Regions from separate parts of the Hydrogenophaga sp. PBL-H3 genome, predicted to be linked through region 1. Evidence: predicted binding sites of a transcription regulator. Region 1 holds the regulator's gene; the other holds the start of a gene.

What was found. The regulator HrcA, encoded in region 1, represses chaperone genes, less so after heat shock. The targets are predictions, from matches to a motif close to TTAGCACTCNNNNNNNNNGAGTGCTAA.
Region 2: a site for HrcA is predicted at 7,540-7,566, ahead of groES (co-chaperone GroES). Genes of this name have one in related genera too.

Annotation. Positions count from the first base shown of each region.
Region 1 covers NZ_CP044972.1:1,035,004-1,050,859, forward strand. The annotation lists gene rsmD (16S rRNA (guanine(966)-N(2))-methyltransferase RsmD) at 1-124, shown strand, start outside; gene coaD (pantetheine-phosphate adenylyltransferase) at 161-679, shown strand; gene F9Z44_RS05015 (YfhL family 4Fe-4S dicluster ferredoxin) at 696-989, shown strand; gene pth (aminoacyl-tRNA hydrolase) at 944-1,597, opposite strand; gene F9Z44_RS05025 (50S ribosomal protein L25/general stress protein Ctc) at 1,688-2,317, opposite strand; gene F9Z44_RS05030 (ribose-phosphate pyrophosphokinase) at 2,418-3,392, opposite strand; tRNA gene F9Z44_RS05035 (tRNA-Gln) at 3,493-3,569, opposite strand; gene ispE (4-(cytidine 5'-diphospho)-2-C-methyl-D-erythritol kinase) at 3,666-4,556, opposite strand; gene F9Z44_RS05045 (lipoprotein insertase outer membrane protein LolB) at 4,571-5,044, opposite strand; gene F9Z44_RS05050 (tetratricopeptide repeat protein) at 5,041-6,855, opposite strand; gene mutM (bifunctional DNA-formamidopyrimidine glycosylase/DNA-(apurinic or apyrimidinic site) lyase) at 6,947-7,762, shown strand; gene F9Z44_RS05060 (dynamin family protein) at 7,856-9,799, shown strand; gene mutY (A/G-specific adenine glycosylase) at 9,796-10,899, shown strand; gene rapZ (RNase adapter RapZ) at 10,896-11,810, opposite strand; gene recN (DNA repair protein RecN) at 11,825-13,468, opposite strand; gene F9Z44_RS05080 (NAD kinase) at 13,513-14,430, opposite strand; gene hrcA (heat-inducible transcriptional repressor HrcA) at 14,525-15,547, shown strand; tRNA gene F9Z44_RS05090 (tRNA-Ile) at 15,590-15,666, shown strand; tRNA gene F9Z44_RS05095 (tRNA-Arg) at 15,694-15,770, shown strand.
Region 2 covers NZ_CP044972.1:3,641,925-3,657,780, forward strand. The annotation lists gene F9Z44_RS16980 (LpxL/LpxP family acyltransferase) at 1-420, opposite strand, end outside; gene F9Z44_RS16985 (lysophospholipid acyltransferase family protein) at 420-1,256, opposite strand; gene metK (methionine adenosyltransferase) at 1,418-2,599, shown strand; gene F9Z44_RS16995 (PAS domain-containing sensor histidine kinase) at 2,783-4,831, shown strand; gene F9Z44_RS17000 (SDR family oxidoreductase) at 4,861-5,667, shown strand; gene F9Z44_RS17005 (sensor domain-containing diguanylate cyclase) at 5,691-7,427, opposite strand; gene groES (co-chaperone GroES) at 7,664-7,957, shown strand; gene groL (chaperonin GroEL) at 8,039-9,685, shown strand; gene tal (transaldolase) at 10,003-10,944, opposite strand; gene F9Z44_RS17025 (MurR/RpiR family transcriptional regulator) at 11,007-11,855, shown strand; gene F9Z44_RS17030 (ABC transporter ATP-binding protein) at 11,944-12,966, opposite strand; gene F9Z44_RS17035 (ABC transporter ATP-binding protein) at 13,038-14,012, opposite strand; gene F9Z44_RS17040 (ABC transporter permease) at 14,017-14,928, opposite strand; gene F9Z44_RS17045 (ABC transporter substrate-binding protein) at 15,057-15,856, opposite strand, start outside.

The DNA of each region.
Region 1 (15,856 bases):
GTACCTGGAGGCCCCGCGCCCTTGGCTCGACGATGAACTGGCGACGCTGGGTCTGCAGGTGCACCGCCAAGGCAAGGCGGGCGCGGTGGCCTTTCACCTGTTGCGGCCATTGCCCGCGCAGTGAGCGGGCGCTGACAGCCCCGCGCGCATAATTCCGGCCATGAGTTCCGACCTTTCCGTGCCATCGAAACAGCCCCGCGTGGCGGTGTACAGCGGCACCTTCGACCCGCTCACGCTCGGTCATGAAGATGTGGCGCGCCGTGCCGCGCTCTTGTTTGACGAGGTGGTCATCGCAGTGGCCATCGCGCACCACAAGAAGACCCGCTTTGCCTTGCAGCAGCGTCTGGACATGGCGGCCGAGGCCGCGTCGCGTTTGCCTGGTCTGGTGCGTGTGCTGCCGTTCGACGGTCTCATCATGGACTTCTGCCGCCAGCAAGGCGCCTGCGCTGTGGTGCGTGGCATCCGCAATCTCACCGACTTCGACTACGAGGCCCAGATGGCGGCGATGAACCGCAAGCTCAACCCGGCGGTGGAAACGGTGTTCCTGCTGCCGCAGGCCGAGTTGCAGTGCATTTCCAGCACCCTGGTTCGTGAAATTTCGCAGCTGGGCGGCGACGTGTCGCAGATGGTGAACGCCAACGTGGGCGCAAACCTCAAGCCGGCGCCGCTGCGGGCCTGAACCGGGAGCGACCACCATGGCCCTGCTGATCACCGACGAATGCATCAACTGCGATGTGTGCGAACCCGAATGCCCGAACCAGGCCATTTACATGGGCGAGGAAATCTACGAGATCGATCCTGCGCGTTGCACCGAATGCGTGGGCCATTTTGACGAGCCGCAGTGTGTGCAGGTCTGCCCGGTGAGCTGCATTCCCATCCACCCCGACCACATCGAATCGCGCGAGACGCTCTGGCAGAAATACCAGCGTCTGCAAAAGGCCGGTCAGCCTTTGTCGGCTGCTGGTGACGCGCCTTCGGCGGGTACCTGATCTGCCTTCGCCGGCCGGGGCGGTTTGGGTCGCGGCGGCTTGCTGGTGTGGATGAGCCCTGTGGCCTTGTCCATTTCCCCTGCGATCAAATGTGGCAAGGCCTTGAGGCTGCGGTCCAGCGCCTGGGCGATCGCAATGCGGTCGTCGGGTGACGGCTTCTTCAACACCCAGTTCGCCACTTCGTTCTTGTTGCCCGGGTGGCCAATGCCCACCCGCAGGCGCCAGTAGTCGGCGCTGCCGAGCTGGGCGTGGATGTCACGAAGCCCGTTGTGACCGGCATACCCGCCCCCCTTCTTGAGTTTGACTTCTCCTGGCGGCAAGTCCAGCTCGTCGTGAACCACCAGCACTTCTTCGGGTGCAATTTTGAAAAAACGTGCCACCGACGCCACCGATTTTCCCGAGAGGTTCATGAAGGTCTGCGGCTCGACCAGCCAGACACTCTGGCCTTGAACATTGGCGCGCGCCACCAGTCCGAAATGTCCACGCTCCATCTGCAGCGAGGTCTTGAGCAGGCGCGCGGCCTCGTCCACCCACCAGAAGCCGGCGTTGTGGCGCGTGTGTTCGTATTCCGGACCCGGATTGCCCAGGCCGGCGATGAGTTTGATCATGGGGTCGGATTATCGACAGGTGTGGGAGCTGAAAGCAAAACGGCCCGCGTGAGCGGGCCGTTTTGAGAAGGTCATCGGTCCGGGGACAGATTATTTCTTCTTGCCTTTGGCGCCTTTTTTGTCGTCGGCAGCAGCGGCCACGGGAGCGGCCACGACTTCTTCAACCGGCTCCACCACGGTGGCGATGGTCAGATTCTTGCGGCCGTGCATGACGAGCTTGATGCCCTTGGGCAGCTTGATGTCGCCCGTGTGGACGGTGCCGCCCTTGACGACTTCGCCCAGGTCAACCGTGATGTTCTCGGGCAACTGGGTGGCCAGGCACTCGATTTCGATCTCGGTCATCACGTGGTTGATCACGCACTTGTCGGTCTTGACCGCAGGCGCGTTTTCTTCGTTGATGAAGTGCAGCGGCACTTTCTTGTGCAGACGGGTCTTGTCGTCCACGCGCTGGAAGTCCACGTGCAGCACGAGCGGCTTGTAGGGGTGGTACTGCACATCGCGCAACAGCACTTTTTGTACGGTGCCGGCGACTTCCATGTCGAGGATCGACGAGTGGAAGGTTTCCTTCTTCAGCGCATGCCACAGGGCGTTGTGATCGAGTTCGATCGTGGCGGCGGGTGTTTCACCACCAAAGACGATACCGGGCGTGCGGCCGGTGTTGCGGAGACGGCGGCTCGCACCCGTACCCTGCTTGGCGCGCTCAAAAGCGACGAATTGCATACATTTCTCCTGAGGAGGGGTTCCGCGACCAGAACGCCTCTGTTTCAAAAGAGCGACCCCCACCATGGAGGCCACCCGCTTTTGCTGCCTTCAGTGCCTCTTAGAAGAGGTTGTCCTGATCGGCAAACAAACTCATCACCGACTCACCCGAGGCAATGCGCGCGATGGTCTCAGCCATCAGCGGTGCCACGGAAAGTTGGCGGATCTTGGCGCAAGCCTGGGCGGCTTGCGACAGGGGAATCGTGTTGGTGACCACCACCTCGTCGAGGGCACTGCCCTTGGCGATGCGTTCGATGGCAGGGCCAGAGAAGATCGGGTGCGTGCAATACGCGTAAACGTGTTTGGCGCCGCGCTCCTTGAGCACCTCGGCCGCTTTGACCAGCGTGCCGGCGGTGTCGATCATGTCGTCCATGATCACGCAGTTGCGGCCATCGATGTCGCCGATCACGTGCATGACTTCCGACACGTTGGCCTTGGGCCGGCGTTTGTCGATGATGGCCATGTCGCAGTTGAGCTGCTTGGCCAGCGCGCGGGCGCGCACCACGCCACCCACGTCGGGCGAGACCACCAGCAAGTCGGGGTAATTTTTCTGACGCAGGTCGCCTAGCAGCACGGGCGAGGCGTAGATGTTGTCCACCGGGATGTCGAAGAAGCCCTGGATCTGGTCGGCGTGAAGATCCATGGTCAGCACGCGGTTCACACCCACGGCGGTCAGCATGTTGGCCACGACCTTGGCCGAGATCGGCACGCGGCCGGAGCGCGGGCGGCGGTCCTGGCGGGCATAGCCGAAATAGGGGATGACGGCGGAGATGCTCACGGCCGATGCACGCTTGAGCGCGTCGACCATGATGATGAGTTCCATCAGGTTCTCGTTGGTCGGCGAGCAAGTGGACTGGATCACGAACACGTGGCGTGCGCGCACGTTTTGCGTGATCTCTACCGTGACTTCACCGTCGGAGAAGCGACCCACGTTGGCCGCACCGAGCTGGGTGCCCAGATGCTGTGCGATCTCCGCGGCCAACACCGGATTGGCGTTGCCGGTGAAGATCATGAAATCGGGCGGCTGAACTTGCATGGGGTTCCCAGCTGTTTGAGCGACGGCCCAAAAGGATCGCCGTCAAAAAATGGCCGTTCGTGGAACGGCCGGATGGGTACGTGATGTGATGAAAACCGGGTGGCAGGGGAGGAAGGACTCGAACCCTCGCATGCTGGAATCAAAATCCAGTGCCTTTACCAACTTGGCGACTCCCCTACGCAGGAGATCTGTTCAGCGTGAAGCCGGACAAACCACCGAAAAAACCTTGTCGCAGGTTGCGCAACCACTGCCTGGGCTGAACGCTTGCCGATTCTAATCGGAGCACCAGTCGAGCAATGGATGGACATCCATGTTGCTGCATTCACGAACCGTCCAGTCGCTCGGGGCGGTGGTCAGTTGCATGGCCTGCGGCATCTGCGCAAACACCGCCGTGCCCGATCCGGTCATGCGCCCCTGCAAACCCTGGTCTTGCAACCACTGAATGCAGTGCCCCACATCGGGACACAGCGCCTGCGCCACGGGTTGAAGATCGTTGTGTCCGAAAGCCAGAATTTTCTGGGATTCGACCACCCCAATCGCTTGGGCATCTTCTCGCGAGTCGTTTGCAGCAAAGCCTTGGATTGTAGCAGTTTTTGTGTCGCGTTTGAGTTCGGGCGCGTTGAAGATGCGCTGTGTCGCTGCGCCGCCCGGCGGTTTGACCACCACAAACCGAGCCTTGGGAAGTTGCACGGGCGTGAGTTGCTCGCCCACGCCCTCGACCCAGGCATGGTGCCCGCCGATGAAAAAAGGCACGTCGGCGCCCAGCTTCAAGCCGATGGTGGCGAGCTGGTGGCGATTCAATCCCAGGCCCCAGAGGCGGTTGAGCGCCAGCAATGTCGTGGCGGCATCCGACGATCCACCGCCCATGCCGGCTTCGGCGGGCAGGTGTTTCTCCAGGCCGATGTGCACGCCGTGGGCGCAGCCGGTGGCGGCTTGCAGGGCCCTGGCCGCACGCACCGAGAGGTCGTCAGCCGGCAGGGTCATTGGCGTGAGGTCTTCCCGGCTGATGGCGCCGTTCGATCGCCGTTCAAAGTGGAGGCGGTCGCACCAGTCGATCAGCATGAAGATGGATTGCAGCAGGTGGTAACCGTCGTCGCGCCGCCCGGTGATGTGCAGAAACAGGTTGAGCTTGGCGGGTGCCGGCACGTCGAGCAAGCGCCGCAAGCATGTCTCCCGGCTCATGGTTGCACGACAACCCGAAGTTCGGCTGCGGGTGGCGGCGACAGCCGGCGTGCCGTGATGCGGCCTTCGGGTTGTCTGGCGAGGTCGGCCTGCCAGCCGGGCACGTCGCCTGTTTGTCCGCGCAGCCAGCCGAAGAGGGCTGCCACCGGCACTGGCGTGCCGCTGAGTTCGGCGGTCAGTTCGTCCAGGCTGCCGCGTCGCGTGACCTGGCCACCCTGGCGCAGTTCGGCGCTGCCGGGCGACCACACCACCGTGGCCAGCGAGGTGCCCAGAGGTGTGGTGAGCTGCAGTTCGCCAGCCGCCGGCGTGCCGCGCAGATCGAAGTTGGCTGAAAAGGACTGTGGTGGATCGCTCTGCACGGTCATTGCCAGACGGCCACTCCAGAGCTCCTCACCGGGCAGAACGGTGCGCTGCGGCGTGGCGCAGGCCGACAGCAGGGCCACGGTGAGCAGCAGCGCTGCCCACCTCATGGCTTGACGCGCAGGCGCTTGAGCGTGGTCTGCAGGGTCTCGTTGTCCGCTGACAGGAGCAGGCCTTCGCGCCAGATCTTCAGCGCCTGTTCTCGTTGTCCTTGTGACCACAACACCTCGCCCAGGTGCGCCGCGATTTCCGGATCGGGACGTTTCCCGTAGGCCGCCTGCAGGATGTCGAGTGCACGCGCCGTGTTGCCCAGACGGAACTCAACCCAGCCCAGGCTGTCTTGAATGTAAGCATCGCCCGGCGCCAGCTCCACGGCTTTCTCGATCAGCTTCTTGGCCTCGGGCAAACGCACATTGCGCTCGGCCAGGGAATAGCCCAGTGCGTTGTAGGCGTGGTGGAAGTCGGGCTTGGCCGCGATCAGGGCGCGCAGCAGCACTTCCATGTCGGCCGGCTTGCCGGCCTTCTCCGCCATCATGGCCTGGTCGTATCTCAAATCAGCCACGTCGGGGAAGCGGGCCACCGCTTCGCCATAGACCTCATAGGCTTCCCTCCAGGCCTTGAAGTCGCGCAGCAACTGCGCTTCAGCCACCAGTTTCAGGCGGGCATCATCGGGGCGGCGCTCGGGCTGGCTGCGCAACAAGGCGCGAGCCTGGGCCATCCGCCCCTGCCGCGCCAGCAGCGAGGCACGCCGGATCTGTGCGGCCATGACATCGTCGGCGTTTTCAATGCGGTCCAGCCAGGCGTTGGCAGCCGCGAAATCCTGCCGCTTTTCCGCGATCTGCGCCATCATCAAATAAGACTGCGTGAGTCCTCTGGCCGAACGCTCATCACCCGCCTGCCGGGCCAATGCCATGTACTTTTCCAGCGACGCCGCGGCGGCCGGCAGTGCGTTTTCCTGCAGCTGCAACGAGCCGAGCAGCAGCCAGGGTTCGGCCTGATCGGGTTGCCGTGTCGTCAGTTTTTCAAGCTGAGCACGCGCTTCCTGGTTGCGCTGCGTGTCCAGCAAAATGCGTGCATAAGCCAGGGCGACGGCGGTGTCGGCCGATGTGGCGATGCTGCTGGCGGCGAGCTGTTGATGCACGATGGGCTCAGCCGCCTGCTCACCACGTTCCATGAGTTCGAGGGCGAGCAGCGCCGGGAAGGGAGAAGCCGGCTCTGCGGTGTGGCCCAGGCGGGCCGAGACCAGCGCTTCGGGCAACTGGTCCTGCGCCAGATACATGCGGCCCACCGAGGTGAATGCAGCGGCTGCGTGTGCGGGTTGCTTGAGGTACGGACCCAGGGCTTCGCGGACCACCGCAGCGGCCTGCGCCTTGTCTGTCACGCGGGAAAATGTCTGCGGAACGGCATTGATGGTGTCGTTGCGCTCCGCAGCGCTGACGTCCTTGAGGATGGATTGCAACACCGGCCCGGTTTCATTGACGCGGTTGAGGGCCAGCAGGATCTGCAGCACAAACCGGTTGGCTTCGGAGCTGCCGGGAATTTCCTGCGACCACGCCCGCGCCGCTGCAAGAGCAGCCTCGCCCGATCGGGCTTGCAGCGCCACTTCAACCGCGCGGCGGTAAAGAAGCGGATCACGTTGCTTGCGGGCCGCATCCAGGATGAAGGAGTAGCCCGTTCCGGGTTCGCCCGCTCGCACGTTGAGTTCACCCAGCAGCAGTTGGTAGAACAGCGGAGCGTTCAATGCCGAGTTGACGATCTCCCCGGCGTCCGATGCCGTGGCTTGCGCTTGCGCAGGCGCTGCCGGGGTGGTTTGAGCCGAGGCTCCCCAGAAGCAGGTGGCCAGGGCGACGGCCAGCGCCGACTTGCGCACGAGGCCTGCAGGCTGGGTGGACGGGCCTGCGATGCGGTGCAAGGTATTCATCGGGTCATGATAATGGAAGGTTTTCGGGGTGCAGGGGTCTGATCGGAAGACCGCACAAGCGTTCCGGATGCCTTGAAGAAAATACCGATCCATGCCCGAACTCCCCGAAGTTGAAGTCACCCGGCGCAGCTTTGCCGACCGCATTGCCGGTGCTTCCATCCTGCGTCTGGAGCTGGGCAAGCCCTTGCGCTGGCCACTGGGCTGTGAGGCAGCCATGCTGGAAGGGCGGTCGGTCCAGTCGGTCACCCGCCGGGGCAAGTACTTGTTGCTCAACCTTGACCAGGGCCATCTGCTGCTGCACCTGGGCATGTCGGGCAGCCTGCAGTTTGCGCAGGCGCTGCCTTCCCGGGGCAAACACGATCATGTTGAGTTGTCGACCAGCCGGGGAACGTTGCGCCTGCACGATCCACGGCGTTTTGGCGCAGTCGTCTATGCACCTGCGCTGGACGTCGAGCCGGCGGCCAAGCTGCTGGGCAGCCTGGGCGTGGAGCCGCTGGAAGCGGGATTTGATCCCTTGGCGTTTCACCGCGCCCTGCAGCTGCGCCGCTCGGCGATCAAGCAGGTGTTGCTGGCTGGGGACATCGTGGTGGGCGTTGGCAATATCTATGCATCGGAGGCCTTGTTCCTGGCGGGCATCCGCCCGACCTTGCGAGCCGATCGGCTGAGCAAGCCACGCGCTTTGCGTCTGCACGCCGCGATCGTTCAGGTGCTCACCCGCGCCGTGGCGCTGGGCGGCAGCACGCTGCGCGATTTCTCCAGCGCAGAAGGTCAGTCGGGCTACTTCCAGCTGGATGCGATGGTCTATGGGCGCGAAGGGCAACCCTGCAGGGTATGTGGTACACCCGTCAAGGCCATTCGCCAAGGGCAACGATCGACGTTTTTTTGCACCATTTGCCAGAAAATTTGATCGCCAGGCCAACCCGGCCGTCGGGCATGTCGGCCGCCCAGTTTTGCGCAGGAGCCCGATGCTATATTGACCGATGGATGCAACATCAGACCTATGAGTTTCAATCAGGAATTTGACCAACACGGTGTTTGGCGCAAGCAGTTTGCCTTGCGTCTGCGTCTGCTCGCCGAGTGGCTGACCGACCATGACCTGATGGAGCCGGGCATTCGCGAGCGTCTGGATGGACTGCATGCCCAGGTCAAGAACGACAAGATCATGGTGGCCTTCGTGGCCGAGTTCTCGCGGGGCAAATCCGAGCTGATCAACGCGGTGTTTTTTGCCGGCTATGGGCGTCGCATCATGCCGGCGAGCGCGGGGCGTACCACGATGTGTCCCACCGAGCTGGGCTACGACGCCGAAGTGCCCCCTTGCCTTCGCCTGTTGCCCATCGAGACCCGCCTGCAACCCTTGTCGCTGCTGGATTGGCGCAATGCTCCAGACAAGTGGGAGCGTGTGGATCTGGATGTGAACGATCCCAAGCAGTTGGCGCGTGCCATTCAAAAAGTGGCAGAGGTTCGCCGGGTCACCCTGGATGAAGCGCGTGGCCTGGGTTTCTGGAGCGATGAAGCGCCCGAAGACAACCCGCTGGTCGCCGCCGACGGCACGGTGGAGGTGCCGAGGTGGCGCCACGCCCTGATCAATATGGCGCATCCGCTGCTCAAGCAAGGCTTGGTGATCCTGGACACCCCCGGGCTCAATGCGATTGGTGCCGAACCCGAACTCACGGTGAGCCTGCTGCCCCAGGCGCAGGCGGTGGTGTTCATCCTGGCGGCAGACACCGGCGTGACGAAGTCCGATCTCACCATCTGGCGTCAGCATCTGTCGGTGCTGGGCGAGGGCAAGGAGTCGCGTCTGGTCGTGCTCAACAAGATCGACACAATGTGGGATGCATTGAGCTCGCCCGAGCAAGTGCAACTGCAGATCGCATCTCAGCGCACCGACTCTGCCGAGATTCTCGGGCTCTCGCCGCGTCAGGTGCTGGCGGTGTCTGCCCAGAAGGGCCTGCTGGCCAAGGTCAATCGCGACAAGAAACTGCTCGAAGCGAGCAACCTCATGGAGCTGGAAACGGCGCTGGGCGTGGACCTGCTGGGCCAGCGCCGCAAGATCCTGAGTGCGGCCGTGGCCACAGGCATCCAGTCGTTGCGGGTGGAGACCACGCGCATGGTGCACACCCGCTCGCGCGATCTGGTCGAGCAGATTCAAGAGCTGGACGGGTTGCGCGGCAAAAACGCCAGCGTGATCAAACAAATGCGCCTGCGCATCGAGCAGGAGCAAGCCGACTTCGACGCCAGTGGCGCCAAGATCCAGGCGGTTCGTTCGGTCCACCTGCGCCTGCTCAAAGACCTCTTCGCCATGTTGAGCGCCACGCACCTCAAATCCGAGGTGTCGGTGTTGTCCAAGGCGCTTCGGCAGCCGGGCATCAAGCTGGGTGTGCGCCGTGCATACGACCACACGTTTGACCGCTTGCGTGCCGACATGGCCAAAGCCGATGGCATGGCAGGTGATATCCAGTCCATGCTGGAAGGCAGTTTCAAGAGCCTGAACGCCGAGTACGGCTTCTCTTTGCAGGCTCCCACACCGCCGCAACTGGCCCAGTATGTCAAGGACCTCGACCTGATCGAGAAAAGCCACCTGCAATACCTGAGTCTGGGCAATGCGCTCAAGCTGGCGAATCCCGAATTCGCTGAGCGCCTGGCGCGAGCGCTCATGAGCCGCTTGCGGGTGGTGTACGACACGGCGGTCAATGAGGTGGAACTGTGGAACAAGTCGGCAGCTGCCCAACTCGATGCCCAGTTGCGTGAGCGCCGCCGCAACTTCACCCGGCGCATTGAAGCGGTCTCGCGCATCCAGCAGGCCGCAGGCGGCCTGGACGAGCGCATTCGCGAACTGCAGACTCACCAGGCCAAGCTCAACCTGCTCGATGCCAAGCTGGCCGAGCTGACCGATCACCTGCTGGCCGCGCCCGACGAAGAACCCGCCGAAGCCCTGGCGGCATGAGCGGCGTCGTCGGCACGCGCGCCGATCTGCCCTTCACCTTTGCTCCCCTGCTGATCGAATGGCAACGCCGCGCCGGGCGCAGCGGCATGCCTTGGCAGGGCAGCCGAGACCCCTACCGCGTGTGGCTGTCCGAGGTCATGCTGCAGCAGACCCAGGTGAGCACTGTGCTGGGCTACTACACGCGTTTCCTGGATCGGTTCCCCGACGTCCGTGCCCTGGCCGCCGCACACACTGACGAGGTGATGGCCCTGTGGAGCGGCCTGGGTTACTACAGCCGTGCGCGCAACTTGCACCGTTGCGCCCAAGCGGTGGTGAACAGCCACGGTGGTGAATTTCCTGCAACAGCCGCGGGGCTTGAAACGCTGCCCGGTATCGGGGCCTCCACCGCGGCTGCCATCGCATCGTTCTGTTTTGGCGAACGCGTGTCCATCGTTGATGGCAATGTGCGAAGGGTGCTGACGCGATTGCTCGCGTTTGAGGGCGACCTTGCGCAGGCAGCACCTCAGCGCGAGTTGTGGAACCTGGCGCAGGCCTTGTTGCCGATCGACCCTGCTGCAGACGACATTACGGCCTACACGCAGGGGCTGATGGATCTGGGGGCGACGGTGTGCACGCGCAGTCGCCCGGCCTGCGGGCAGTGTCCCATGAATGGCATTTGCAGGGGCTACCTGTCGGGTGAGCCGCAGCGGTTTCCTGTCAAGACGCGGACCCTCAAGCGCCGCCATGAAAGTTGGTGGTTGCTGCTCGTGAAGCTGGTCGATGGACCGGATCGCTTCTGGCTGCAGCGTCGGCCCGCCAGCGGCATCTGGGCAGGCCTGTATTGCCCGCCTGTGTTCGAGAGCGAACAGGCGGCCCACGCGGGCCTGCCGCCGGCCTGGCTGGATTCTTTGATCGCGCTGGACGCGGTGTCGCACAGCCTCACCCACCGGGAGTTGCGGCTACACCCCTTGCTGCTGGAACTCAGGTCGCAGCCCAACCTTGGGGAATTGCCGGAGGGTCAATGGGTCGATGCCCAGATGCTGGGTCAGCACGGCCTGCCTGCGCCCGTGAAGCTGCTGTTGCAAGCCTTGCTGGTGTCCGATCTGTTTTCGCGGACTTAAACGCCGGGCACCAGCGGTGTCGGCCAGCTGTCGGCCTCGCGGTGCCTCACGCGCGTGGACCAGTCCAGGCCGAACGCACGCGCGAGCTGCTCCACCAGGTAAACCGACCGGTGCTGCCCGCCCGTGCAGCCAATGGCCACGGTCACATAGCTGCGGTGGTCGCGCAGCATCTGAGGCAGCCAGTGACTCAGGAACACGGTGATTTGCTGCTCCATCTGCCGAACCTCGGGCTGCGCAACCAGGTAGGCCGCCACCGGTGCGTCGCGCCCGGTCAGCGGCTTGAGGTCGGGCTCGTAGTGCGGGTTGGCGAGCATGCGCACATCAAAGACAAAGTCGGCGTCCATGGGGATGCCGCGCTTGAAGGCGAACGATTCGAACACCAGCGTGAGCGGTGCCTGCGTGGCGCCCAGCAGGTCCTTGATCTGGCTGCGCAGATGTGTGGGGCGGATCAGGCTGGTGTCGAGCACCAGTGCCTGGTCGCGCAGCTCCGCCAGCAGTTCTCGTTCCTGCTCGATCGCCTCGGTCAGCGCACGGTGCTGGTCGTTGAACTGCTTGAGTGAAAGCGGGTGCGATCGCCGCGTCTCCGAAAACCGGCGCACCAGCGTGTCGGTGGTTGCATCGAGAAACACGGTGGTGAGGTTGACCGGGCGCTGGGCATGGCGTTGCAGCTGCGCCAGTCGCTTGGGCAGGCCTGGCAGCGAGCCCGCACTGCGCACATCCATGGCAATGGCCACTTTGCTGGCCTTGTGGCTTTGTTCCAGCTCGATGAAGGATTCGAGCAACTCGGGTGGCAGGTTGTCCACGCAGTAGAAGCCCACGTCTTCCAGCGCGGTAAGTGCCACCGACTTGCCCGAGCCAGACATGCCGGTGATGAGCACCAGGTGGATGGGGGTTTCGTTGGTTGAGGACATGGCCGTTGTAGCGGTCAGGCGGAGAGGAGTTCGCGGGCGTGGGCCAGCGAGATTTCCGATTTTTCGCTGCCGCCGAGCATGCGCGCGAGTTCGATCACGCGGGCTTCGTGCTCAATGGGTGCCACTGTGCTCAAGGTTTGTCGCCCGACCATCTGCTTGCTCACCAGCAGGTGGTGGTCGGCGCAGGCCGCCACCTGGGGCAGGTGGGTCACGGCGAGCACCTGGCGGTCCTGTCCAAGCTGGCGCAGCAACTGGCCCACCGTGTGCGCCACGGCACCGCCGATGCCCGAGTCCACCTCGTCGAAGATGAGCGTGGGCGCTTGCCCCAGCCGGCTGGTGACCACCGAGATCGCCAGCGCGATGCGAGAGAGCTCACCGCCCGAGGCCACCTTGCCCACCGGCTTGGGCGTGGCGCCGGCGTGGCCCGCCACGCGAAATTCGACCTGTTCCCAACCATGGGCCTGGGGCTCGTCGAGGCGTTGCAAGGCCACTTCAAAAACGCCGCCCTGCATGCCCAGCGCCTGCATGCTCTGCGTGACCGCTTTCGACAGTTTGGGCGCGGCCTTCTGGCGTTCCTTGGTGATGGTTTGCAACTCGGCGTTGAAGGCTTTCCAGGCCGAGCGTTCGGCTTGTTGCAGTGCTTCGAGGTCCAGCGCCTGATCGATCGCGGCCAGTTCGTGTTTCCATTGCGCCAGCACCTCGGCCACTTCGTCGGGACTGCGGCGGTAGCGCCTGGCCAGCGATACCCACTGCGCCAGACGCTGGTCCAGCGCCTCCAGGCTGGCGGGGTCCTGGTCGGTGTGGCGGGCGTACTGGTGCAGGTTGTGTACGGTGTCCTGCACCTGAGCCAGTGCGGCTTCCAGCGCGGCGATGGCATCCGCAAACCGGGGCTCGATGTGCGCCTGCGCCTGCAGCGCCGAGAGCGCTCGGTGGATCAGTGCCGCCGCATTGGACTCCTCATCGTCCAGGGCGGTGACCGCGGCCTGCGCTGCGTCCAGCAGACCTTGCGCGTTGGCCAGGCGGCCGTGCTGTGCATTCAATTCTTCCCATTCGCCGGGCAGAGGCGCGAGTTTGTCGAGCTCCGCGATCTGCCATGAGAGGCGCTCGCTTTCCTGCTTTAGCGTGTTCTGCTTTTCGGTCGCGTTGTCCAGTGCCTTGCGTTTTTGGCGCCACTGGGCCCAGGCCTGGGTGGCGCTGGAGGTGTCGATCCCGGCGTAGGCGTCCAGCAGGTCGCGCACCGCCTCTGCGCGTGTGAGGCTTTGCCAGGCATGTTGACCGTGAATATCGACCAGACCGTCGGCCAGGGCCTTGAGCTGTGCCATCGTGGCAGCGCTGCCATTGATCCAGGCCCTGCTGCGCCCTTCGGTATCGACCGTGCGGCGCAGCAGCAGGCCATCTTCGACCGGGAAACCTTGTTCTTCCAGCCATGGGGTGAGCGACGCGGGGGCATCGAACTCGGCAGCGATCTCGCAGCGCAGAGCGCCTTCACGCACCACGCCACTCTCGGCCCGGGCGCCCAGCGCCAGCTGCAATGCGTCGATCAGGATCGATTTGCCCGCACCAGTCTCGCCCGTGAGTACACCAAAGCCCTGGTCCAGGTCCAGGTCGAGGGATTGCACGATGACGAAGTCGCGCAGGGCGATGCGGCGGAGACTCATGATGGATATGGGGCGGTGTGAACAGGCGGGATTCTGAAGGGTCCTCAGACCCCTTCGTTCCAGTGCAGCTTCTTGCGCAAGGTGTCGAAGTAACTCCATCCCACCGGATGCAACAGGCGCAAAGCATGTTCGGAGCGACGCACCACGATGCGGTCGCCGTGCAACAGGCTGGTGAAGGACTGCATGTCGAAATTGGCGCTGGCCTCTTTGCCCGAGACGATCTCCATCGCGATCTCGCTGTGCCCGGGAAGCACCACAGGCCGGTTCGACAAGGTATGCGGCGCGATTGGCACCATCAGCCAACCACCGATGGCCGGGTGCAGCAGCGGCCCCCCGGCAGACAGGGCATAAGCAGTGGAGCCGGTTGGGGAAGCAATGATCAAACCGTCGGCCCGTTGATTGGCCACGAAATGCCCATCCACCTCCACCCGCAGCTCGATCATGCTCGCAGCCCCCCCCCGATTGACCACCACGTCGTTGAGCGCGGTGGCCTCGAACACGCAGCGGCCATCGCGCCACACGCTGGCGGCCATGAGGGAGCGCGGATCGTCCTCGAACGAGCCGCGCAGGATCGGGCGCAGCTTGTCCCGAAAGTCTTCAAAAGGGATGTCGGTGATGAAGCCCAGGCGCCCCTGGTTGATGCCCACCAGCGGCACGCCGTAGCGCGCCAGTTGGCGGCCTATGCCCAGCATGGTGCCGTCGCCGCCCACCACCAGAGCCAGATCGCAGTGCTGGCCCATCTCGGGTACCGAGAGCGCCGGGTATTGGTTCAGGCCTGTGTTGAGCGAAGTCTCTTGCTCCAGCGATACGTCACAGCCTTCGTCGTGCAGGAAATGCGCGATCTCGTCGACCGCATCTCTCGACCCGGGTGCGTGGTATTTGCCGACGATGGCCACGTGCGAGAAGCGCAAGGGTCGGTCCGATCGGGTGGGATTGGACCGTGTGTCGGGGGGCATGATCATCTACAAATTACAACATAGGCCGTCTGTGGTGGATTGCCCGAAAACCCTCGACTGCGAACGGTACCGGGCAATGCTCTCTCCGTAAAATGAAGTGATGTTGGACGACCGCGCGAAGCTGCTGCTCAAAACCCTTGTCGAGCGATACATCGCCGACGGCCAGCCCGTGGGCTCTCGCACCCTGGCGCGAGCCGCCGGCATGGAGCTTTCACCCGCGACCATCCGCAACGTCATGAGCGATCTGGAAGAGCTCGGCCTGATCGCCAGTCCGCACACCTCGGCCGGGCGCATCCCCACAGCACGCGGGTACCGCCTGTTTGTCGACACCATGCTCACCGTGCGCCGCGAAGGCCTTTCGCCTGTGAGCGATATGACGACACCGCCGGGCATCGAAGCAGGCCAGCCGCACCGCGTCATCAGCCATGCGGCCAACATGCTGTCCAGCCTGTCGCAGTTCGTGGGCGTCATCACCGCCCCGCGCCGCGCCTCGGTGTTTCGCCACATCGAGTTCCTGAGCCTGTCCGATCGCCGGGTTCTGGTGATCATCGTCTCGCCGGAGGGAGAGGTGCAGAACCGCATCATTCACACGCAGGCCACGTTCACCCAGTCGCAGCTGCTAGAAGCCGCCAACTTCCTCAACAGCCATTACTCCGGCTTGACCATGGAAGCCGTGCGTGAGCGTTTGAAAAACGAGGTTGACGCCTTGCGCGGCGAGATTGCCGACCTCATGAAGGCGGCGGTGGACATTGGCGCTGAAGGCGACGCTGCACAAGACGAGGTGGTGGTGTCCGGTGAGCGCAACCTGCTGTCGGTGAGCGAGTTCTCCAGCGACATGGGCAACCTGCGCCGCATGTTCGATTTGTTTGAGCAGAAGACGCAGCTGATCCGCTTGCTGGACGTCTCGGCCCAAGCTGACGGCGTGCGCATCTACATCGGCGGCGAGAGTCAGGTCGTGCCATACGAAGATCTGTCTGTCGTGACGGCTCCCTACGAGGTCGATGGCCAGATCGTCGGCACGCTGGGCGTGATCGGGCCCCAGCGCATGCCTTACGAACGCATGATCCAGATCGTGGATGTGACGGCCAAGCTGGTGGGCAATGCACTGAGCCACAACAAGTAGAGGTTTGCCCGGGGTCTGACCCCTACAATCCCGCCTGTTGTCGGGCCGTTAGCTCAGTTGGTTAGAGCAGAGGACTCATAATCCTTTGGTCGTTGGTTCAAGTCCAACACGGCCTACCAAAAAACCCTGCTATAATTCAAGGCTTCGCGGCTGTAGCTCAGTTGGATAGAGTACTTGGCTACGAACCAAGGGGTCGTGGGTTCAATTCCTGCCAGCCGCACCAGAACATCGTTCTAGAACAACGGGTTAGCTCCAAAAGAGCTAGCCCGTTTTTCTTTGCTGCGGGACTTTTGCGGGACTCGGAATTGA
Region 2 (15,856 bases), 1.8 Mb from region 1:
CAGTGCGGTCCAGCCGGCATCCATGCCCACGAAGTGCGGTGCAAACAACACCGTGGGTTCGCTGCCGGCCAGCGCCTGCAGATCACCGGTGAGCTTGAGGCGCCGGCGGATGGTGGCATCGCTGGCTTCCCACAGCCAGCTGCGGTCCATCCAGGCCTGGGCGAAAAACACGAAGTGCCGGCGCACCGCCCGGTTGCGCTCGGCCGCACTTTGGTCGGGAAAACAGATACCCCAATTGGTGCTGGCAATGCGACGACGGCGCGCTGCCACCACGTGCAGCACCTGCCCGAGCATCCAGCCCAGCGCTCGCACCCAGGACAGGGGCAGCAAAGCCAGCAGGCGCATGAAAACCACACCCAGCCGGTTGGCCATGCCGCCGGGCGGCAGTTGGTGGGCAGAGACGGGAATGGGATCGGACATCAGCGCAAGGGCGGTGGGCTCTTGTAGCGGTCGTAAGACCAGAGGTATTGGGCCGGGCATTCTCGCACCAGCGCCTCCATCGCCTGGTTGATCTGCCGCGCCGCCACCAAGGCGTCGTCATCCAGTGGCCCAAACGGCTGCACATGCACCCGAAAGCCCCGGCCCCAGCTCAGCCGCTCACCCCAGCTCACCAGCAACCGCGTGTTGCCACTCTGCGCCAGACGCGCCGAGAGCGTCATGGTGTAGGCGTCTCGGCCGAAAAACGGTGCCCAGGCACCCTGCCCGGCGGGTGGCACCTGGTCGGGCAACAGGCCCACCACGTCACCCCCCTTGAGCGCCTTGATCAGCTGCTTCACGCCGGCCAGTGTGGTGGGGGCTGCGAGCAAGCCCGGGCGCTGGCGTGCGCCCGCCACCAGATCGCGCAACCAGGGCTGGCGCGCCGGACGGAACAGCACCGTCATGGGATGTCGGGCGCCAAAGCGCCGCGCGTAGGCCTGGGCGGTGATTTCGAAGCAGCCCAGGTGCGGTGTCAGGAACAGCAAACCCGCACCGCTCGCCTGCGCTGCCTCGATGTGCTCGGCGCCGTCCCAATCCACCCGCACCGGTCGGCCCAGCCACAGGCGGGGCAACTCGGCCACCAGCTTGCCCGCCTCACCGACGGAGGCCAGCGCAACGTCCAAAGAAAACCCCGCCTGCTTCGCATGCGCCAGCAAGCGGCGGCGGTAACGGCCCGAGAGCAGGAAGCTCACCCAGCCCAGCACCCAACCCAGCGCGTGCAGCACCGGCAGCGGCAACAGGCTCAACGTGCGAAAAAGAAAATGGATCAGCGGAGCCAAGGCGGCGGTGGTGAGAGGCGGGACGGGGCCTGGTCCTTGGACTAGAATTCGCCCATCGCCGAGTTACTGAACTAATTGCGGGGCGATTCACAAATTCCGCTAAAGCGTTCGCCGAACTCTGACAGACCGGCAACGCCGATCAACCAACTTGGAGTTTAACCATGGCGAACGATTTCCTTTTCACTTCCGAATCCGTCTCTGAAGGCCACCCCGACAAGGTTGCCGACCAGATTTCCGACGCGATCCTCGACGCGATCTTCACCCAGGACCCCCGCAGCCGCGTGGCAGCCGAAACGCTGTGCAACACCGGCCTGGTGGTGTTGGCCGGCGAGATCACGACCAACGCGCACGTCGACTACATCCAGGTCGCACGCGACACCTTGAAGCGCATCGGCTATGACAACACCGAGTACGGCATCGACTACAAGGGCTGCGCGGTGCTGGTGGCCTACGACAAGCAAAGCAACGACATCGCCCAGGGCGTGGATCATGCGTCAGACGACCACCTCAACATCGGCGCTGGTGACCAGGGCCTGATGTTTGGCTACGCCTGCGACGAGACGCCCGAGCTGATGCCTGCACCCATTTACTATGCGCACCGCCTGGTGGAGCGCCAGGCCCAGCTGCGCAAGGATGGCCGCCTGCCATTCCTGCGCCCCGACGCCAAGAGCCAGGTGACCATGCGCTACGTGGACGGCAAGCCCCACAGCATCGACACCGTGGTGCTCTCGACCCAACACAGCCCCGACCAGAGCGAGACGTCCACCAAAATGAAGGCTTCGTTCAATGAAGCCATCATCGAAGAGATCATCAAGCCGGTGCTGCCCAAGGAATGGCTGCAGAACACGCACTACCTGATCAACCCCACCGGCCGTTTCGTCATCGGCGGCCCCCAGGGCGATTGCGGCCTGACCGGGCGCAAGATCATCGTCGACACCTACGGCGGCGCCTGCCCGCACGGTGGTGGTGCGTTCTCCGGCAAGGACCCGTCCAAGGTCGACCGCTCGGCCGCCTACGCCGCGCGCTACGTGGCGAAGAACGTGGTGGCCGCCGGCCTGGCCAAGCAGTGCCAGATCCAGGTGGCTTACGCCATCGGCGTGGCCCGCCCGATGAACGTGACGGTTTACACGGAAGGCACCGGCGTGATCTCCGACGAGCAGATCGCCGCGCTGGTGAATGAACACTTTGACCTGCGTCCCAAAGGCATCATCCAGATGCTGGACCTGCTGCGCCCGATCTACACCAAGACCGCCGCCTATGGCCACTTTGGCCGCGAAGAGCCCGAATTCACCTGGGAGCGCACCGACCGCGCTGCCGCCCTGCGCAAGGCCGCAGGCTTGTAAGCAATCACTTACAAACACCCAAAAGCCCCGGCGCGCAAGCTCCGGGGCTTTTTTTCGCCTCAACTGGGCTGGATTCACCCGCCATTCCCGCGATTTCGTTTCCCTGAATTTTTTCCGCCAGCGTCCGATAAGGAAATACGAGCAATTCCTTGCCCTGACCGAACCGACCTGGAGCCCTCCACCATGGACACCTCTGCACCGACCTCTGAGCAGCAGTTGGCACCCATCACCGACGAATTGCTGGCCGCCTTGAGCGCTGCCCGCGCCTTGTACGACAACGCGCCCTGCGGCCTGTTGGCGCTGGACGCCGAATTGCGCTGCGTGAACATCAACCAGACATTGCTGGACTGGCTTGGCATGGACAGGGAGGAAGTGATCATCTTCAAGACGCTGGAAGACCTGGCGTCACCCGAATCCCGCAGCCAGGCGTCCACGCACGTGGAACAGCTGCTCATCAGTGGCCGCACCGAGCCGCTCACGCTCACGCTGTGCCGCGCCAACGGCGACTTTCTGCAGGCCCGGCTCACGTCCACGGCCGTCTTTGATGCCGAAGGACAATTCCTGCACACCAGCACCATGGTGGCCGACCTCGGCAATGTGCCGGCCAGCCACGTCACCGACGCGCCGCAAGACGCCATCCTGCGCAGCATCACCAACCGCATTCCGGCTCGGCTGGCGTACTACGACAAGAACCTGATCTGCCGCTTTGCCAACAACGCGCACGCCCAGCGCTACGCCAAGGAGCCCGAGGACATGGTGGGCTCGCACCTGAGCGAGGTGGTTCGTCCCGAGGTCTTGCCCGAAATCATGCCGCGCGTGCTGGCCACGCTGGGTGGACAGGCGCAAAACTTCGAAGCCGAGCGCATGGGTGCCGATGGCGGCCTGAACTACTTCGAGATCCACTACATCCCCGATCTGCAGAACGGATCCGTCGAGGGTCTGTTCATCGAGCTGCACGACATCACCGATCGTCGCCGCACCGAAGAGTTCGTGTTGCACGCCAACCAGGACCTGGAAGAGCGGGTGCGCGAGCGCTCGGAAGAGCTGTTTGCCAGCGAGCAGCGCTACCGCCTGATGGTCGATGCGATCCAGGACTACTGCATCTATTTTGTGGACGAGTCCGGTGCCGTGACCGAATGGACCGAGAGCGCCCAGCGCCTGCACGGCCACCAGCGCTCGCAGATCGTCGGCCAGTCCTACGAAACGCTGATGTGCACCGACAACGCGGGTGAAGACGAAGTGGACCCAAGCCAGGTGCTGCGCCTGGCCAAGGAGCACGGCCAATGGGAGTCGCGCGGGTGGCGCCTGCGCGAGGACGGCTCGCGCTTCTGGGCGCACACCGTGCTCACCGCGCTGCGCAACGAAGTGGGTGAACTGCAGGCCCTCTCCAGCATCACGCGCGACATGACCGCGGCCAAGAGCCTGGAGGACGTGATGAACGACCTCAACCGCGAACTGGAAAAACGTGTGGCCGAACGCACGCAGCAACTGGTGGCGGCCAACAAGGACCTGGATGTGTTCTCGCACATGGTCTCGCACGACCTGCGCGCACCGCTGCGTCACATCGCCAGCTTCGTGAGCCTGCTGCAGGAGCAGACGGGTGAGTCCACCGACAACCTCGCCCGCCAATACCAGACCTCGATCGCCAAGGCGGCCAAGCGCATGAGCCTGATGATCGAAGGCCTGCTGGAGTACGCGCGCCTGGGCCGTGTGACGGTCGCGGCCCAGCCTGTGCCGCTCACGCAGTTGTTGCACGGCGTCGTCGCCCACCTGAAGCAGGAGCACCCGAAGCGCTCCATTCAATGGTTGATCGACCCCGATCTTCCACTGGTTCGTGGCGACGCCATGCTGCTCGCCCAGGCCTGGGGCAACCTGCTCGACAACGCAGTGAAGTACACCGCCAAGCGCGATGACGCGGTCATCAAGGTGGGCTGGAAGGTCAACCCCATGGGCGGGCGCACCTTCTTCGTGAGCGACAACGGCGCGGGTTTCGACCTGGAGAAGGCGCACAACCTGTTCGTGATGTTCCAGCGCCAGCACCATTCGATGGACTTCGAGGGCACCGGCACCGGTCTGGCCCTGGCACAACGCATCATCGACCGGCACGGCGGGCGCATCTGGTCCGAAACGGCACCCGGCGCAGGCTGCACCTTCTACTTCACGCTGCCGCTGGAGAACATCGAGCCCGAGTTGGCCTTCCCGGAATCGTCGATGGCTGAACTCGCGGCCTGAGCCGCGATGAGGCGCACCACTCGGCGGGCATGTTGCCCGTCGATAATTCGCGCGTGACCTCAACCCCCCTCTTCTCTTTGCAAGGCCGCGTGGCGCTGGTCACCGGTGCCAGCCGTGGCCTGGGCCTGGCCATGGCCCGCGCGCTGGCCGTCCACGGCGCCGACGTCTGGTTGGGTGGCCGCGATGCCGACAGCCTGGCCATGGCCGTGGAACAAATCCGGGCTTGCGGGTCAGCCGGCGCGGGACTGGCGCACGCACTGCCGTTTGACGTGACCGACGAAGCCGCGGCCACCGCCGCCTTGGCCCGCGTGCTGGCGAACAGCGGGCGTCTGGACATCCTGATCAACAACGTGGGCCAGCGCCGCCGACAGCCACTGGACGAGCTGCCTGCCCAGGCGCTGCGCGAGCTGCTGGAGGCCAATCTGGTGTCGGCCTGGCACCTGTGTCGTGAGGCCGCACGGCCCATGCGTGCACAGGGCTTCGGTCGCATCATCAACGTGACCTCGATCGCCGGGCCGATCGCCCGCGCCGGCGACGCGGCCTACACCACCGGCAAAGGCGCGCTCGAAGCCCTGACCCGCGCCTTGGCCGCCGAACTCGGTCCGCACGGCATCAACGTCAATGCCATTGCCCCTGGCTTCTTTGCCACCGAGGCCAACGCAGCCATGGTCGACGATGCCCGGACCCTGGCCTGGCTACAGCAGCGCAGCTCGCTCGGCCGCTGGGGCCAGCCGGACGAGATCGCGGGAGCCGCCGTGTTCCTGGCCTCGCCCGCGGCCAGTTACGTCACCGGCCAGACACTGGTGGTGGACGGCGGCTACCTGGCGCATTTCTGAAGCCTCCGCTCCACCCGAGCCAATCAGGCCAATTGCGCGAGGTGCAACACCACCTTGCGTGGGTCTTCGGCGAGCCGGTCCAGCGCACCGTGCAGGCGCTCCATGAGGCGCGCGTCGTCCAGCGACTCGTCGGCATCGTCCGGCAGTGAGGCCGAGACCAGACGGAAACGCAGCGACAGATCGGCCGGCAGCAAAGGCACCCGCTCCAGCCCTTTGGCCACGATGTGCTGGCCCAGCATCTTGAGGTCTTCGGGCCCCTCGACCAGCAGCGCGAAGCGGGTCTCGGCGATGCGGCAGACTGTGTCCACATCGCGCACCACGGCCGACAGGCGCGAGGCGGCTACCACCAGCGCCCGATCACCGGCCTCACGGCCCTCGCGGCTGAGAATGTCGGCGTGGTTGGACAACTCCACCAGCACCAGGCCGCAGCGGTGACCATAACGCGACGACCGCCGCAGGGCATCGCGCAGGCGCAGCAGCAGCACGGGGGCAATCGTCAGGCCGGTGAGGGGATCGGTGCTTTCAATCGCCCGCAAGCGGGCACGGTTCTCGCTGAAGTCCTTGGCGCGGCGGTGAAGGATGTAGAGCAGCAGCGGAATCTCGATCGCCGAGCCGATCAACACCGCGTACTGCGTCGCCCAACTGTCCGGGAGAACCCCTGCACTGCGAAGTGCCGGAAAGGGGTAGGCCAGGTGCACCGGCAGGAAGCCCAGCGCCATCCAGCCGGCGTAGGTTTCGCCCCGGCGCCAGGTCCAGATGCAAAGGCCGAAACTCAGCAGGACCGACAACAGGCCGTACAGGTTGAGCACGATGAAGGCCGGCCGGTTCAGCAGCAGCAGGTAAACCGCGGGAAACAGCAGGCCGAACACCGACCAGGCCAGCACCAGACGGTCGAGCCCGCGGTGGTGGCGCGAGACCACGCAGACTTCGCGCACGAACCAGATGCCCGAGGCCGTCAACCAGAGCATGAACACGGCTGGCGCCGCATCGTTCCAGGCCGCGTGATCGGGCCAGAAGAACAAGCCGCCGATGCCGGTAAAGGCGGCCTGGAAGCCCAGCATGCTGGCCACATAACAGCAGTAAGCGATGAACGCGCGGTCGGCGTACAGGCGCGCATGCACCCACCCGATGAACAACACCAGCAGCCCGAAGCCCAGGTACCCCCCCACCATCAGGAAGGTCCATTGACGCTTCGCCTGCAACTCCCGCTCATCCAGCAGGATCAGGCGTGGGCTCAGCGGCGCGGGCCGATTCTCCAGCCGAAGCCACACAGGGCCGGTGGCCTGGGGATCGAGCGCAAACAACGGCGACTGGTCCGGCTGGTCCCATCGGGACACCGGCAGGTGATCGCCCGCCTGCTGGGCCGTCCACACCCCCGACGGACTGGCGGTGTACAGGGTGGCCCGGTTGGTGAATGCGGCTGCGCTCAACATCAGGTACCAGCGCCGCCCGGCGTCGCGCTGCGGCAGGTCCAGCCGCAACCACAGCGCGGCGCCGTCGAGCTGAAAGCTGCGGTAACGCTCCATGGCCTCGAAATCCCCGGTGGGCCGGCGGACCACCTCGTCGATGCCCAAACCACCCGTCGGGTCGGTCCAGTGGCGCGCCTGCAGGGTGACGTCGGTTTCGCCGGGTGAGGCGCGGGCGAGGTCCGGCCACAGGGCAATCCAGAGACCGAACAACAGAACGGCCAGACCCGCCAGGAGGCGGGACAGGGAAGCAAACCAGGGGGCCGGATCGAGCGGGGGGTTGAATCGATCCATCCCGGAATGGTAAGTGCTCGCGCCACCGGCCCCGGGATGGGGCGGCCAAGTTCCGCGTGCGACCAGAAATAAAACACGCTGGCCTTGAAATGGGTTGTCACCACCCTTATCATTAGCACTCGCTGGGGTTGAGTGCTAACAAGCTCGCCCCACGTGATCGGCGGCTTCCATCCGGCTCACAGCCGGCACCGCCGACCTGAGCCCCTTTCCCATTTGTTCCATACCCAGGAGATGCAATGAACCTTCGTCCTCTCGGCGATCGCGTGATCGTCAAGCGCATTGACAGCGAAACCAAAACCGCTTCCGGCATCGTCATCCCCGACGCAGCCGCCGAGAAGCCCGACCAGGGCGAGATCCTGGCGGTCGGTCCTGGCAAGAAAAACGACAAAGGCGAAGTGGCCGCCATGAACGTCAAGGTCGGTGACCGCGTTCTGTTTGGCAAGTACAGCGGCCAGACCGTCAAGGTCGATGGCAATGAACTGCTGGTGATGAAAGAAGACGACCTGTTCGCGGTTGTTGAGTCCAAGTAATTTTGCGGGACTGACCGAGCAGCCCGCGAAGCGCCTGCTCGCTCTGTCCTCAACTGTTCAATTCAATTAGGAGTTATCAACATGGCAGCAAAAGACGTCATTTTCGGCGGCGAAGCCCGCGCACGCATGGTCGAGGGTGTGAACATCCTGGCCAACGCCGTCAAAGTCACCCTGGGCCCCAAAGGCCGCAACGTGGTGCTCGAGCGCTCGTTCGGCGCCCCCACCGTGACCAAGGACGGTGTGTCCGTGGCCAAGGAAATCGAACTGAAGGACAAGCTTCAGAACATGGGCGCCCAGATGGTCAAGGAAGTTGCTTCCAAGACCTCCGACAACGCCGGTGACGGCACCACCACCGCCACCGTGCTGGCCCAGGCCATCGTGCGCGAAGGCATGAAGTACGTGGCCGCCGGCATGAACCCGATGGACCTCAAGCGCGGTATCGACCGTGCCGTGGAAGCCCTGATCGCCGAGCTGAAGAAGGCCTCCAAGGCCACCACCACCAGCAAGGAAATCGCCCAGGTCGGCTCCATCTCCGCCAACAGCGACACCAGCATCGGCGACATCATCGCCAGCGCCATGGACAAAGTGGGCAAGGAAGGCGTGATTACCGTGGAAGACGGCAAATCGCTGCAGAACGAGCTCGATGTCGTCGAAGGCATGCAGTTCGACCGCGGCTACCTGTCGCCCTACTTCATCAACAACCCCGAGAAGCAGTCGGCCCTGTTGGACAACCCCTTCGTGCTGCTGTACGACAAGAAGGTCTCCAACATCCGTGACCTGCTGCCCACGCTGGAGCAAGTGGCCAAGGCCGGCCGTCCGCTGCTGATCATTGCCGAAGACGTCGAAGGCGAAGCCCTGGCGACCCTGGTGGTCAACACCATCCGTGGCATCCTGAAAGTTGTGGCTGTGAAGGCCCCTGGCTTCGGCGATCGCCGCAAAGCCATGCTGGAAGACATCGCCATCCTGACCGGCGGCAAAGTGATTGCCGAAGAAGTCGGCATGACGCTGGAAAAAGTGACCCTGGCCGACCTCGGCTCGGCCAAGCGCATCGAAGTGGGCAAGGAAAACACCACCATCATCGACGGCGCCGGCGCTGCCGCTGACATCGAAGCCCGCGTGAAACAAGTGCGTGTGCAGATCGAAGAGGCCACCTCCGACTACGACCGCGAGAAACTGCAAGAGCGCGTGGCCAAGCTGGCCGGCGGCGTGGCCGTGATCAAGGTTGGCGCTGCCACCGAAGTCGAGATGAAGGAAAAGAAAGCCCGCGTGGAAGACGCCCTGCACGCCACGCGCGCTGCGGTGGAAGAAGGCATCGTCGCCGGTGGTGGCGTGGCCCTGCTGCGCGCCCGTCAGGCCGCGGGCACCATCAAGGGTGACAACGCCGACCAGGATGCCGGCATCAAGCTGGTCCTGAAAGCGATCGAAGCGCCTCTGCGCGAAATCGTGGCCAACGCCGGTGGCGAGCCATCGGTGGTGGTCAACGCCATCCTGGCCGGCAAAGGCAACTTCGGTTTCAACGCCGCCAACGACACGTACGGCGACATGATCGAAATGGGCATTCTGGACCCCACGAAAGTGACCCGCACCGCACTGCAGAACGCTGCTTCGGTGTCCAGCCTGATGCTCACGACCGAAGCCATGGTTGCCGAATCCCCGAAGGATGACGCACCCGCCATGGGTGGTGGCGGTATGGGTGGCATGGGCGATATGGGCGGCATGGGCATGTAATTGCTCCGGCTCTCCTTGCCTGAGGGCCGATCGCCGCGTTGCATGGGCTTGCCGTAGCGTTGCTACTGTCAGTGCCCATGCGCCTTGCGCTAGGCCCTCATGCTGCGTCGGACTGCATCACCGCAGGCTGACGGGAATCCCAAGAAAAAAACCCCGCGAGTCACCTCGCGGGGTTTTTTCATTTCTGTCTTCAACCGCTCTTTCAACCAAAGCGTGAGTGCCCGGGTGGGCCGGACGGCGATTTGCTGACGCGAAGCGGCTGATGAGCTGTCCGGCCCACCCGGGCACCCATGCGCTCCAGGCCAAAGAACGGAGGCTCAGCGCATCAAGGCTTCCAGCTTGATCGTGTCCGCCACGAAAGCCCGGATACCCTCGGAAAGCTTCTCCGTGGCCATCGCGTCTTCATTCAAAGCAAAGCGGAAGCTGGCTTCGTCGTGGGTCACAAAAGGAATGTCCATGGCCTTCGCTGCTTCGGCGTCCAGCGCACGGCTCAGGGGCGCCTCGCTCGCAGCCAGCTGGGCCAACAGGTCGGGGCTGATGGTCAGCAGGTCGCAACCGGCCAGCGCCGTGATCTGGCCCACGTTGCGAAAGCTCGCGCCCATCACCTCAGTGTGGATGCCGTGATTCTTGTAGAACTCGTAGATGCTGCGCACCGAGCGCACACCCGGGTCATTGGCGCCAGCCATGGCGGCCTCGTCCCAAGCCGCGCCCGCGGTCTTTTTGTACCAGTCGTAGATGCGACCCACAAAGGGTGAAATCAGCTGGACTTTCGCCTGCCCGCAGGCCACCGCCTGGGCAAACGAGAACAGCAACGTGAGGTTGGTGTGGATGCCGTCGCGCTCCAGCTGGGCCGCGGCCTGAATGCCCTCCCAGGTGGAAGCCACCTTGATCAGCACACGGTCCGCGTGAACGCCCTCGCCCCGGTACAGGTCGATGATGCGGCGTCCGCGCGCCACCGTGGCCTCGGTGTCGAAGCTCAGACGAGCGTCCACCTCGGTCGACACGCGGCCGGGAATGAGTTGCAGGATCTCGCAGCCAAAATGCACCAGCAGCCGGTTCGTCACTTCGTCGAGGCCCAGGGAGCCGTACTTCGCCACCGCGTCTGTCAGCAGGTGCGCGTACTCCGGCTTCTGGACCGCCTTGAGGATCAGCGAGGGATTGGTCGTTGCGTCGTGAGGCGCAAAAGCGGCAATCTGCTTGAAATCGCCGGTGTCGGCCACCACGGTGGTGAATTGTTTGAGGGCATCGAGCTGGTTCATGGAACGTATTATCGAACAGATCAGGTAATAAAATTTCATCCTCTGCCAACCAGGTGCACCCCATGCTCGACCGGATCAAAGCCTCCCTGCCCTCGCTGGCACCCGCCGAGCAACGTGTGGGCAAGCTCGTGCTGCTGGACCCGCGCACCTTCGCCAGCCTGCCCGTGACCGAGCTCGCCGATCGCGCCCACGTGAGCAAGCCCACCGTGGTGCGCTTCTGCCGCAGCATGGGCTACGACGGCCTGTCCGATTTCAAGCTCAAGCTGGCCGGCACGGTGAGCGAGGGCGTGCCTTTCATCCACCGCAGCGTGGACGTGGACGACAAGACCAGCGACGTGCTGGTCAAGGTGATCGACAACACGGTGGCGGCGTTCCTGAAGTACCGCAACGACGCGTCGAGCCACGCGATTGAAAAGGCGGTGGATGCACTCGTGTCGACCTACAAGCACAAGGGTCGCATCGAGTTTTATGGCGCGGGCAATTCGGGCATCGTGGCGCAGGACGCGCAGCACAAGTTCTTTCGCCTGGGCATCAACGCCATCGCCTACAGCGACGGCCACATGCAGGTGATGAGTGCCTCGCTGCTCGGCCCTGGCGACTGCGTGGTGATCGTCTCCAACTCGGGCCGCACGCGCGACCTCATGGACGCGGCCGACATCGCGCGCAAGCACGGCGCCACTGTGATCACCATCACCACCAGCGGCACGCCGCTGGCACAGGCCGGCCACATCCACCTCTCGGCCGACCACCCCGAGGGCTACGACCGCTACAGCCCCATGACTTCGCGCCTGATGCACCTGATGGTGATCGACATCGTGGCCACCTGCCTGGCCCTGCGCATCGGCGGCAACAAGCTGCAGCCGCTGCTCAAGGAAATGAAGAACAACCTGAAAAGCAAACGGTACGCGTGACCGTGCGCGCTGCGAACAGGTCTCGCGCCTCCCAGCGCCGCTGACGCGGCTTCCCCGGAGGGCGGCGCCGCAGGCAGCGCGGAGGGATCTAGATACGCCCTTCTTCCACCGCGTGACACGCGATGCGGATACCGGCCAAGGTCAACAATTCGGGTCGCTCGTTGCGGCAGCGGTCGTTGGCGTGCGGGCAGCGCGGGTTGAAGGCGCAGCCGCTGGGTGGATTCAGCGGGTTGGGCACCTCGCCCGAGACCGGTGTGCGTGCGCGGCCCGTGTCGTGCATCTTCGGGATCGCGTCCAGCAGCATGCGCGTGTAGGGGTGGCGCGGGCTGTCGAACAGCGTGTGCTTGGGCGCGAGTTCCACCAGCCGGCCCAGGTACATCACGCCCACCTGATCGCTCACATGCCGCACCACGGCCAGGTTGTGGCTGATGAAGAGATACGTGAGACCGCGCTCGCGCTGCAGGTCCTTCATGATGTTGAGCACCTGCGCCTGCACGCTCACGTCCAGCGCGCTGGTGGGCTCGTCGCACACCAGAAACTCGGGCTGCGTGGCCAGGGCCCGCGCAATGGAAATGCGCTGACGCTGCCCGCCGCTGAACTGGTGCGGATACTTCACGCGATCCAGCGGAGACAGACCGACCGACTTCAGCAGATCATCCACCCGCGCGCGCAGCGCATCCGGGTCGGTCTCGATCTCGTGCTCACGCAGCGGCTCGGCAATGATGTCTTCCACCCGCCAGCGAGGGTTCAGGCTGGCGTAGGGGTCTTGAAAAATCATCTGGATACGGCGGCGCAGCTTGCGGCCCTCGGGTGTCTTGAAGGCGGCGTGCGCGTCCTGCCCGTCGAACTCGAAACCACCCCGTGTGGGCTCGTACAAACCCACCAGCAGGCGCGCCACGGTGCTCTTGCCGCAGCCCGACTCACCCACCAACGCCAGCGTCTGGCCACGCGGGATGTCGAAGGACACGCCATCGACCGCGCGCAACAGCTGGCGCGGCTGGCGCTCGATCACTCGGTTGAGCCAAGGAGCCGAGACGTCGAAGGTCTTGGCCAGATCGATGGCGCGCACCAGTGGCGCGGCGGTGGCTGCCTGGGTGGTGGCGGCAGACACGTCCGCGTGCGTCTGGGCGGTTTGCACCTTGGCGGCCTGGGCCTGCACGGCCCGCTCGAACATGTCCGAGCTCATGCCGAGACTCCCGCACCGGCGTGCAGCCAGCAGGCCGCGCGCGTGGCGCCGGCCATCAGCAGGTCGGGTCGCTCCACATGGCAGCGGTCGAACACCTTTTCGCAGCGCGGGTTGTAGGCGCAGCCGGTCGGGATGGCGTTGAGGCGCGGCATGGCGCCATCGATCTGGTGCAGGCGTTCGCGGTCCATGCTCATGTCGGGGATGCAGGCCATCAGACCTGCGGTGTATGGGTGGGCCGGGTGGTTGATGACCTCGTGCACCGGACCGATCTCGGCAATGCGCCCGGCGTACATCACGGCCACACGGTCGCAGGTTTCGGCGATCACACCCATGTCGTGCGTGATCAGCATCACCGCCGCGCCACGCTGTTTGCAGATGGTCTTGAGCAACGTGATGATCTGCGCCTGGATGGACACGTCCAGCGCGGTGGTGGGTTCGTCGGCCACGATCAGCTGCGGCTCGGCCGCGAGTGCCAACGCAATCACCACCCGCTGGCGCATGCCGCCACTGAACTGGTGCGGGAAGTGGTCGATGCGTTGTTCGGCCGCGGGGATTCCGGTGTCTTTCAGCAGTTCGATGGCGCGCTTGCGTGCTTCGGCCTGCGTGACGGGCAGGTGGGTGGTGATGGTCTCGATGAGCTGGCGGCCCACCGAATACAGCGGGTTGAGCGAGGTCAGCGGATCTTGGAAGATCGCGCCGATCTTGCGTCCACGCACCTTTCGCATGTCTTCGTGTGGCAGGTTGTCGATGCGCTGGCCCTGCAACAAAATTTCACCCGAGGCCACGCGGCCTGGGGGTTCAAGCAACCCGATGATGGAGGCGCCCGTGAGCGACTTGCCCGCGCCGGACTCGCCCACCACACCGAGGATTTCACCGGGCGCGATGTCGAAGGAAATGTCGTCCAGTGCGCGCAATGTGCCACGGCGGCCGGGGAACTCGACGACGAGGTTCTTGACTTGGAGGAGGCTCATGGGTTTACCGGAGTCGCGGGTTCAATGCATCGCGCAGCCAGTCACCCAGCAGGTTCACGCTGAGTGCGATCAGCACCAGCATGGCGCCCGGGAAGATGGTGATCCACCACTCACCGGAGAACAGGTAGTCGTTGCCCACGCGGATGAGCGTGCCCAGCGACGGTGAGGTGGGCGGTGCGCCCACACCCAGAAAAGACAGCGTGGCCTCGGTGATGATGGCGGTGGCCACCTGGATGGTGGCCAGCACCAGCACCGGGCCCATGACGTTGGGCAGCACATGGCTGCGCATGATGCGCAGCGGCGCCACACCGGTCACGCGCGCGGCCTGCACGTATTCCTTGTTGCGCTCCACCAGCGTGGAGCCGCGCACGGTGCGCGCGTACTGCACCCAGCCGGTGAGCGTGATCGAGATGATGAGCACACCAAAGGCCAGCGCTTCGTGCGCATTCGGAAACAGCGCGCGACCCACACCGGCGATCAGCAACGCCACCAGGATGGCAGGGAACGACAACATCACGTCGCACAGACGCATGAGCACGCTGTCGACCCAGCCCCCCAGGAAACCCGCAGCCAGACCAAACGACACACCGATCACCACCGAGAGCAGCACCGAGGCCAGCCCCACCGCCAGCGAGATGCGCGCGCCGTACATGAGCGCCGAGAGGATGTCGCGGCCCTGGTCGTCCGTGCCCAGCAGGAAGTTGCGCGAGCCCTCCGGACTCCAGGCGGGCGGCAGGCGCGCGTTGGAGAGTTCGAGCGTGGCCAGGTCGAACGGGTTGTGCGGGGCCACCCATGGCGCAAACACGGCGCAAAAGACGCAGATGAGCGCAATCACCGCCGCCACGATGGCGGTGGGAGAGGTGCGGAAGCTGTGGCCGACATCGCTGTCGAACCAGCGGTGCAGAAGTGAGGTCAACGGAAAGTCCTAAGAGTGCAACGAGTGAGAGCGCGCCCGCCCAGGGCCCGCGCGGGTCCGGCTCCGCCGGCCTCAGCGGGCGTCCCCCCTCCGGGGGGACGCCGCCGCAGGCGGCGCACGGGGGGCTTCTATTTCACAGACATGTAGCGAAACGGCATGAAGTTGTCGGCCAGCTGGACCAGCTCCACATTGCTGGCCACGCCCCAGGCCAGCGCTTGCTGGTGCAGCGGCAGGTGACCGATGTCGTCGGAATGCAGCTTGAAAGCCTCCTTGATCAATGCGTCACGCTTGGCCTTGTCTGTCTCCGACTGGATCTGCACGGTCAACTCGTCGATCTTGGGGTTGCAGTACGCACCCAGGTTGAACTGGCCACTGCCCTTCTCGTCCACGCAACGCATCAGCGCATTCAGGGCGTTGTGCGAGTCGTAGGTGCCCGGGGTCCAGCCCAGCATGTAGAAGCTGGTGTCGCGCTTGAGGATCTTGGGGAAGTAGGTGCCCTTGGTCTCGGCCTGCAGGAGGATCTTCACGCCCACCCGTGCGAGGTTGGCCGCCACCGCCTGGCAGATTGCGCCATCGTTCACGTAGCGGTCGTTCGGGCAGTTCATGGCCACCTCGAAGCCGTTGGGGTAGCCGGCTTCGGTGAGCAGCTTCTTCGCCACCTCGGGGTCGTAGGGCAGGCGGGCGTTCATTGGTTCGTCAAAACCGTTGATGCCCGGACCCACCATCAACGCCGTGGGCTTGGACGCACCGCGCATCACGGTGCGCTGGATGCCGTTGATGTCGATTGCCTGGTAGAAGGCCTGGCGCACGCGTTTGTCCTTGAAGGGATTTTTTCCCTTGACGTTGGAGAACAGCAGTTCGTCGCGCTTCTGGTCCATGCCGAGGAAGATGGTGCGCAGCTCAGGGCCTTGCATCACCTTGCTCTTGC